Regions from separate parts of the Lysinibacillus sp. NPDC093688 genome, predicted to be linked through region 2. Evidence: riboswitches for the same ligand, from Rfam matches in the RefSeq annotation. Region 2 holds a riboswitch; the other holds the start of a gene.
The links. A riboswitch is a leader RNA that binds a small molecule or an ion and turns the genes downstream of it on or off. The one in region 2 is predicted to bind FMN.
Positions count from the first base shown of each region.

Region 1: it holds a riboswitch for FMN, as region 2 does, so the genes downstream of both, ACQKN2_RS21410 (ECF transporter S component) here and ribE (riboflavin synthase) in region 2, are expected to answer to the same signal.

Region 1 is NZ_JBNNUX010000040.1:2,040-6,700, reverse strand. It holds gene sigX (RNA polymerase sigma factor SigX) at 1-79, shown strand, start outside; gene ACQKN2_RS21415 (RNA polymerase subunit sigma) at 76-1,371, shown strand; FMN riboswitch at 1,698-1,887, shown strand; gene ACQKN2_RS21410 (ECF transporter S component) at 2,111-2,698, shown strand; gene ACQKN2_RS21405 (sodium-dependent transporter) at 2,872-4,218, shown strand.
Region 2 is NZ_JBNNUX010000005.1:165,428-170,088, forward strand. It holds gene ACQKN2_RS06820 (spore germination protein) at 1-324, opposite strand, end outside; gene ribH (6,7-dimethyl-8-ribityllumazine synthase) at 507-974, opposite strand; gene ribB (3,4-dihydroxy-2-butanone-4-phosphate synthase) at 1,165-1,794, opposite strand; gene ribE (riboflavin synthase) at 1,824-2,462, opposite strand; FMN riboswitch at 2,657-2,782, opposite strand; FMN riboswitch at 2,907-3,032, opposite strand; gene ACQKN2_RS06840 (SDR family NAD(P)-dependent oxidoreductase) at 3,274-4,032, opposite strand; partial or broken gene ACQKN2_RS06845 (ABC-F family ATP-binding cassette domain-containing protein) at 4,126-4,661, opposite strand, start outside.

The sequences.
Region 1 (4,661 bases), on a different contig from region 2:
AACTACTCAGCATCGTGCCATTAAATTTTTAAGGCAACAGCTACAACAGGTTAGAGAACAGGAGGCGAAACGGCAATGACACACAATCAATTCGATGATGACCAACTGGAACATATATTGAATAATGCCCCTAAGCTTTCTGACCGCCGTTCGAAAGAAGAAATATTAAATCGATTATTGGCAGATGCTCGCTTGCAGGATCATGTCCATCTTCAAGCTATACAACAACCAATTGATGATGAAATAACATCGCAAGAACAACACAGTATTCATACGCAACAAGAAAGTGCCGAGGAAGCGACAATAAAGAAGGAAGGTCGTAAATGGCCAATCTTTATGAGTGTTGCAGCTGTCTTCGCTTTAACAGTACTTACAGGCTCTATGTTTATGAATAATAATGATGCAAAAATGGACCAGGCTAATGCTCCTGAAACTTCTCAATATTCAACGATGCAGGATAATCGTGCAGAAAAAAGCTCTATCCATGATCGTATAATGGAGTCTAACATAGTAGCAGAACATTCACGGATCATGTCTCTACGATCATCTGTTTATGAAGATGATTTAACTGATGCAGTAGCATTCCATATTGGTTTAGCAAATCGTGATAAGGAAAGCGTACCGATGACGTATATTATTCCAAATGAACGAGTGGCTACTGATTTTGGAAAGAAAGATCCTACAACATTACAAATGTATGAAAAGTATGCGCCGCAAATTGATGAGGAAGCAAATGGTTTTACTAATTACCATCCATATAAAGGAGAATTGAAGGAGAAGGGCGATCAGCTGGTTCATGTATTGCCAAAGGAAAATGAATATGATGTCGCTTCTAAAGATGCTGGAGAATATGTAGGGACTTTACAAGATACATTCTCAGACTCAGAGTATAAAGGTATTGAATTTGAAAAACCTGACGGTACAGGAAACGCGCTTTCCAAAGAAGAAGAGACAAGTAAGCAAATGGCATTAACAAGCTCAAATCATTTTAATTATTATTTATATAAAGATGAAAATGGCGCTGAATATTTATCACCTGATTCTCGTAAAACCTTTTCCACTGTAACAGAAGCTCTTACCGATATGCGAGTTAAAAATGATGATGCATACTTTCCAGTCATACCGGAAAATATAACATACACTGTGAAAGAGGTAGCGGAAGGTGTTATTGTTACATTTGACGAACCGCTCGATTTAACGACAATTGACGTGACTCGTGCTACCCAATTAATTGAAGCAATGATGCTTACTGCTGCAAGCTTTGATCAACAAGTACGGCTAGACAATGTTGTGCAGGAGAGTTGGGAAGGATTTGATTTGAAAAAATTTTTGCCAAAGCCTGTAGGAGCCAATAAACGATATATGCCATAAATAGCATAACAACAAATAAATTTATAAGTGAATTTTTTGGAGCATTCTCGCCGCTGTATGTGCGTGAATGCTCTTGTTAGTTTATCTTACTTTAACGGGCAGTAAGACAACGTTAGGTGGGAGATAAATGGCCGGTAAAAGCTCAATTGGTGAAGATTGCTAATCAAAGAGGATGAAAGAAAACCCTTGCTGATTAAAGTTATACTTTATGAGGCTATTAGCGAGTGTCTGTAAAACATACAAGTTTAATCGGGATTTTTTAAGCAAAGCTATTTACTTTTCCTTCATAATTCATTATAGTAAGGCTAAGAAATAAAAAAATATTGATTCATCTTCGGGGCAGGGTGAAAATCCCGACCGGCGGTAATAGAGTTGTAAATCGCTAATGTCTTTCATTAGCTCGAATGATTTACTAAAAACTCTTCAGCCCGCGACCTGTGCAAATATTTTTTTTGCATGGCTGACTTGGTGCAATTCCAAGGCCGACAGTTAAAGTCTGGATGGGAGAAGATGGAGGTACGATCGTCATTCATTGTTATGAATTTAGCTATATACGAGCGTTTTTTCGTTGTGGATTTACACAGTGGAAGCTCGAAAAATAGTTGATTAGTGGCGTTCTTTAATCATGCCTATTCTCCCTTATGCTCTTTTTGCATAAGGGTTTTTTCATAATAATAATTGTTGAGGTCGTAACCTTTCTTCTTGCGGGATTGAATCAGCAAAGAGGAGAGAGTTTTCTATGAAGAAAAATGTTAAACTTCAATCGTTTATTACGATTGGCATGCTGAGCAGTATTTCGTTTTTGTTAATGCTTTTTAATTTCCCTATTCCGCCATTTCCGGCGTTTTTGGAAGTGGACTTCAGTGATATGCCAGCATTACTTGCAGCAATCACAATGGGACCTGTAGCCGGTATTTTAGTAGAATTCTTTAAAAATGTGTTGGACTGGATTTTCTCAGGCACGCCAACGGGAGTACCGGTAGGACATATCGCGAACTTTGTAACAGGTATTTTATTTATTTTACCAGTTAGCTTTGTTTTTAATCGCGTCAAAACAGTTAAAGGTCTTGTCGGAGGTTTAGCTGCTGGAACAATCGTAATGGCAGTAGGAATGAGCATTCTAAACTATGCAGTATTTTTACCTATGTACACTTACTTTTTAGGTATGGAGCCTGTTGTAGGTGACTCACTATATAAAATGATCATAGCTGGTATCTTGCCGTTTAACATTGTGAAGGGTATTTTAATAACGATCATCATGGCATTACTATTCACAACAATGCGTAAATGGATTCATCATCAGCGTTCTATGTATATAACAAAATAATTTAGATGAGACCTCGAGCTGTTAAAAGCTCGAGGTTTTTTATATAAGATGGATAGAATGATGGGGAAATTGGATATTATTGTGCAAAAGTAACAGATAGAATTAATCTAGTCTAGTTTATTATTTTCATGTAGAATAAGGAAGAGTTTAGAATGTTAGAGGAGTTTGAAGAGATGAGCGAAAAAAAGAGTCAGTGGTCTAGTAAACTAGGCTTTATTTTAGCATCGGCAGGAGCTGCAATCGGGCTAGGGGCAATATGGAAGCTGCCATATGTTACTGGACAAAGTGGTGGGGGAGCTTTCTTCCTAATTTTTGTTCTATTTACATTGTTGATTGGTTTACCGATGTTATTATCAGAATATATTTTAGGTCGTGGTACTCAGTCTGAGGCTGTGACTGCATATAAAAAAATTGCACCGACGAAAACAGGCTGGGCTTGGGTTGGTCGTATGGGTGTGCTCGGCTGTTTTTTATTATTAACTTTTTACAGTGTTGTGGGAGGTTGGATTTTTATTTATAGTGGCCTTGGTGTGACTGGGGCTGTTATCGATCCTGCCAATGACCCTGGTGAACTATTTGGAAAAATTGTAGGGACACCTTGGATTACATTACTAGGTTTAGGATTGTTTACGCTAGTAAATGTTCTAGTCATTTCACTTGGCGTGCAAAATGGTATAGAGAAGGCCAATAAGTGGATGATGCCTCTATTATTTATTATGTTTATTGTGCTTGTTGTGCGGGCTTTAACATTAGATGGAGCAATGGAGGGGGTTAAATTCTTTTTGTTTCCTGACTTTTCCAATATTACTGGTAAGGCTATATTAGAAGCGTTAGGGCAGTCCTTCTTTGGCTTAGCGGTAGGGTTTTCTTGTCTTGTGACGTACAGCTCATATTTAAAGAAGGATGTAAGCTTACCGAATTCTGCGGGCTCTGTTGTTCTTCTCACTGTGCTAGTATCGTTTTTAGCAGGATTAGCCATTTTCCCTGTTGTATTTGCTTTTGATTTAGAACCAGCATCTGGACCAGGCTTATTATTTATGGTTCTGCCAACGGCGTTTAGTCAAATGCCATTTGGTGAAATATTCTTGGCGATGTTTTTATTATTATTTTTATTCGCAACGCTAACTTCTTCCTTTAGTTTATATGAAATTATCGTAGCGGCATTTATTGAGAAAGGGCGTATGTCTCGTTCTGCATTGACAATGCTATTAGGTGTAGTAGTCTTTATTGCGGCTATTCCTGCAGCGCTTTCATCAAGTACATTAGCGGACGTATCAATCTTTGGAAAAACAATTTTTGATGCAACTGACTTTTTAGTGTCTAATTTAATGCTTCCTTTGGGTAATTTATTGATTGCTATCTTTATTGCGTATGTAGTTGATAAAGAATTTGTGAAGAAGGAATTGTTAATAGGAAGTAAAATGGGGCGGGGGTTCTATTCAACATATCGTCTTTTGATGTTAATAGTAGTACCCTCTGTAATTATCGTTGTGTTTGTAAATATGCTATTGCAATACTAAAGGTAGTAGGTTGCGTTCCATTTAAGGAATGCAACCTACTTTTTTAATGGGGGCAACAGGTAAACATCTGATGCTGTCAGGTGTAGCTTTAGAATAAAAATTGATTAAAAAATTCCCGTCAACTTTATTTATCAGCAAATGCAAAAACTCCATTTTGAAAAAAAGATTGATCAAAATGGAGTTAATCTTTCTAACTAAGTATGGGATATTTATAAAAAAGTTTGATCAATTAAATGAGCCTTATTCAACTAAAGCACCCCGTTAGCCATCCATGTCGTGTAAAACTAACACTACACCACAGAAAATGAAAGATGGTTAAGTTCTTTCATGGGAGTTTAATAAGAACAGCGACGCTTCTTCGACAATCGCGCCCGATTGTTGAAGATCGTTATTCCCCGATACCAGCCATAAGAGAATCGCCTATCCCCAGATAACATAAAGGA
Region 2 (4,661 bases):
ATACAGCAAATCCATATCTTCGAAATATAGTAAAACATGTCCTTTATAGACTCTTGTGATGGCCTCATCTTTACTTGTTATTCTCTGAAGATGGGGAATGTGTAAATGATTTTGTATATGTTCTGCTAACAATTCATCCGATGTTGCAGTAAATAAGGATTGAACTCGTTGCACAATAACGGTCTGCAGTAACCGCTCATTAATCATCGCTTCACATTTTATCAAATGTACTTTATGTTGCTGAAAGCAATACTCTTGAAATACCACATCAGCAGAGCGTTGAAATAATGACTTCAAAGATTTCAAATTTAACGCTTGTTCCATTGAAGAAATATCCATCATCTCCTACTGAGCCAGCTCCAAATTAGTACATTTATGAAATTAACATAAATACACTTACTGATATTTTCTCCATGCTTTTAAAAAATATTCAGGAATATATGCTGTTTATTATGCTTTGTCAGAATAATTTAGCGGTAAAATTCCAACCTATTATTAGCAAAGATTTATCCAATCATCTTCTTTAAATTTGCCATTTCAATTGCAGACATTGCTGCGTCATAGCCTTTATTTCCTGATTTAGTCCCTGCGCGTTCAATCGCTTGTTCAATATTTTCAGTAGTAACAATGCCAAAAATTACAGGTACATTTGTAGTTAGTGACACATTGGCAATTCCTTTTGCTGATTCATTACATACATAATCATAATGTGTTGTAGAGCCACGAATTACCGTACCTAATCCAATAATTGCATCATATTTCTTTGTTTCTGCTAACTGTTTCGCGATGAATGGAACTTCAAATGCTCCTGGAACCCATGCTACGTCGATAGAATTCTCATCCACTCCATGACGCTTTAAACCATCTAATGCACCGTCTAATAATTTACTTGTAATAAATTCGTTGAAACGACCTACTACTACTGCTATTTTTAAATCCGTACCAATTAATTGTGCTTCAAATGTTTTAACCATTTTAATCTCTCCTCTTTTATGTTGTATAATCACATCACCATAACGTGGGGCTGATTTCCGTTCCGGCTGGGCGCTTTCCTGGGTGCAGTTCACTATCCCCAAGGAGTCGCCCAGCCTCCACTCCAATCAACTTATATACATGGCATACGTTTTAACAAAAATCCTCCACAACTTTAGGTGATAGGTCTTTTTATATAGTCATTGTGTTTTTTTCCATTATTTGTCGATGGCGATATGTTGCCAGTGCTTCTATGGAAATCATTTTTAAACTATGTTGTGCTGCATATTTAACGAGATCATTAAAGCGTAGCATTTCGCCATTGTCGCCCATAATTTCACATATAACTCCTGCAGGAACGCTATTACAAAGCTTTGCCAAATCTATTGTAGCTTCCGTATGTCCTCTACGTTCTAATACACCATTGTCCTTTGCTATTAATGGGAAGACATGACCTGGTCTACGAAAATCTGCAGCTTTCGCTTGTGGCTCTAGCATTTTTTGTATTGTCATTGCCCGTTCAAAGGCGCTAATTCCAGTTGTTGTGTCTATGTGATCTATGCTAACGGTAAATGCGGTTTGATGATTATCTGTATTAATACTAACCATAGGCTTTAATGCTAATTTTTGTGCAAGCTGCTGTGATATCGGCGTACAAATAAGACCCCTTCCATAGGTCGCCATAAAGTTAATCGTTTCAGGCGTCATAAATTCCGCAATCGCTAATAAGTCCCCTTCGTTTTCTCGGTCCTCATCATCAACTACAATAATCATCTTCCCTTGTTTTAAATCCTCAACTGCTTCTTCAATCGAATGTAGCAATATCGCCACCTCCTGTTCAATAATGTTGATTAAAATCCGTTTTCAGTTAAGTAGTCTCTTGTAATGGTCGGCGGTTCCTGTCCACACTTAAGTTGATGCAAAATGTATTTTCCTACTAAATCGGTTTCTATATTGACAAGATCCCCCATCTTCTTCAACCCTAAAATTGTTTCTTTGTATGTGTGGGGTATCAGTGATACTGTGACACTATTTTTCTCGACATGAAAGAGTGTTAAGCTCGTTCCGTCAATTGTGATGGAGCCCTTTGGAATACAGAAGTTCGTTAACTCCTTTGATAGCTCTATATCAATATAAACTGCATTTGCTAACGGCCGCTTTCGTATCACTTTCCCTACTCCGTCTACATGTCCGGATACAAAATGACCACCGAATCGCCCATTCGCTGACATAGCGCGCTCTAAATTTACCGGATCTCCAATTGCAAGCTGCTGTAAATTTGTTGCTCTCACCGTTTCAGGCATTACATCCATCGTAAGCTCTTGTTCATTAAAAGATATCACTGTTAAACAAGCACCATTGACCGCTATACTGTCCCCGAGCTTTACATCCTCTACCATTTTCTTTGAAATAACGGTGATTTTCATACTTTGTCTATCGCTTTGCAAGGTTTTTACGGTGCCAATATCCTCAATAATTCCTGTAAACATTTTTTCACCCGCTTTCATTCATTGGTCCAAGCTTTTCTCTTCCGCTTTCGGAGTCCTATGTACCTCCTCCCTTAATCAAAAATTTCTGTTCAAACAAAAAACCCCTTTGATTAAAGGGGTTTGGGAGTTCATATAAATAAGACGTCAACAAATAAACCTTAAGGATACGAAATTTTTCCATAGGCTATCATCTCATCGTTCTTCTCCCATCCAGACTCTCACTGTCGGTTTTGGATTTGCACCAAATCAGCTTGCGCTCACGGACTTTGAATTACTTCATCACCGCCGATTGGGAATTTCACCCTACCCCGAAGAACTACTGCTATTCAATTCGTTAGCTAAATAAAACAAAAAACTTCCCAACTTAAACGATGGGAAGTAGTTTACATAAAAGCATAATCAAATAAACCTTATAAACTCAAGCGAATTTAAAAAGCTCTTACTTTTACCCTTCTCCCATCCAGACTATAACTGTCGGTTTTGGATTTGCACCAAATCAGCTTGCGCTCACGGACTTTGAATTGCTTCATCACCGCCGATTGGGAATTTCACCCTACCCTGAAGGATATTTTTTATTTAGCTATTTCTTACGATAACACTATTTTATTTTATTATCCAGATAATTCTTAATAAAAATTTTTCCTCTAACTAATGTCGCTTTTGCAAGTCTCAATGTCAGATAAAAACAGCCACCACCTTTGGTCATTATTAAAGACCAAAGGCGTGGCTGTTTAAAAAGACAAATCGATTATGCCTCGGCATAATTGCGTCCGGAATCGACTTTGTTCTTGAACAAAGTTAGAAGTAAAATTTATACAGTCAAACTACCGTCAACAGAGACAACAGCACCAGCCATGAAGCTTGCTTTATCTGAAGCTAAGAATAGGACTGCTTCTGCTACTTCTTCTGGTTCACCATGGCGTCCCATGCGTACACGTGACATTTCTTCTGGTACGTATCCTGTTTTTTCAAGTGTTTCACCAACACTATGGAATAATGGAGTAACAATACCACCTGGACACACAGCATTCACACGAATACCTTTATTTGCATACTCGATTGCTACACCTTTTGTTAAACCGATTACTGCATGTTTACTCGCTGAGTATACAGCAATACTGTGCTCTGGACGAATACCTGCAGATGAAGCAGTATTTATAATCGACCCTTTGCCCTGTTTTTCCATTACTGGAATGACATATTTCATACCTAGGAAAATACCTTTTACATTGATATCCATAAGACGATCGTATTCTTCCAATTCAACCGTTGTAAAAGGTGCAAACTTTTGAATGATGCCAGCGTTATTGAATAATACATCGATACGGCCATATGTGTTTATAGCTTGCTGTACATAATTCTGAACATCCTCTACTTTAGAAACATCCGCTTTAACGAATATCCCTTCACCGCCATTTTGTTGAACTAGTTTAAGAGTCTCTTCTCCAGTTTTCTCGTTAAAATCAACTAACGCGACTTTATAGCCATTTTCAGCAAATTTAATACTAGTTGCTCTACCAATTCCACTACCTGATCCTGTAATAACTGCAATTCGATTTTCATTTGTCATATTAACTTCCTCTTTTCACTTTTTATATTTTTTTACGTAATCATAAATATTTTCTCAATCGGTGGTCCTCTTTGCTTTTCCATGTTTATGATCTTAGTTTAATTTCATTTTCATATGATCTTCGTAATTACCTTTAAAAATACTCATGCCTGTTGGGGAAAGCTCCACCATTTTGTGTGCTAGCTTATTAAGAAAATATCGATCATGTGAAATAAAGAAAAGTGTTCCCTCAAAATTCAAAAGAGCCTGTTCCAATACTTCTTTACTATATAAATCAAGATGATTAGTTGGTTCATCCATAATAAGCACGTTAGCTTTTTGCAATACGAGTTTCGATAATGCTACTCGCGCCCTCTCACCTCCACTGAGGGCAGATATCTTTTTAAACACATCTTCACCAGTAAATAAAAAATTCCCTAAAACAGTACGAACTCTCGCTTCTTCCATGTGCGGGAACATACTCCAAACCTCATGTAAAATAGTGTTATTTGGATGTAAGTTCGACTGCTCTTGATCGTAATAACCTATCGTTATACCGTTACCCCAAGCGATAACACCTGTATCTGGACTAATCTCCTTTAACAGAGTCTTTAATAGCGTTGATTTTCCAACACCATTTGGACCAATTA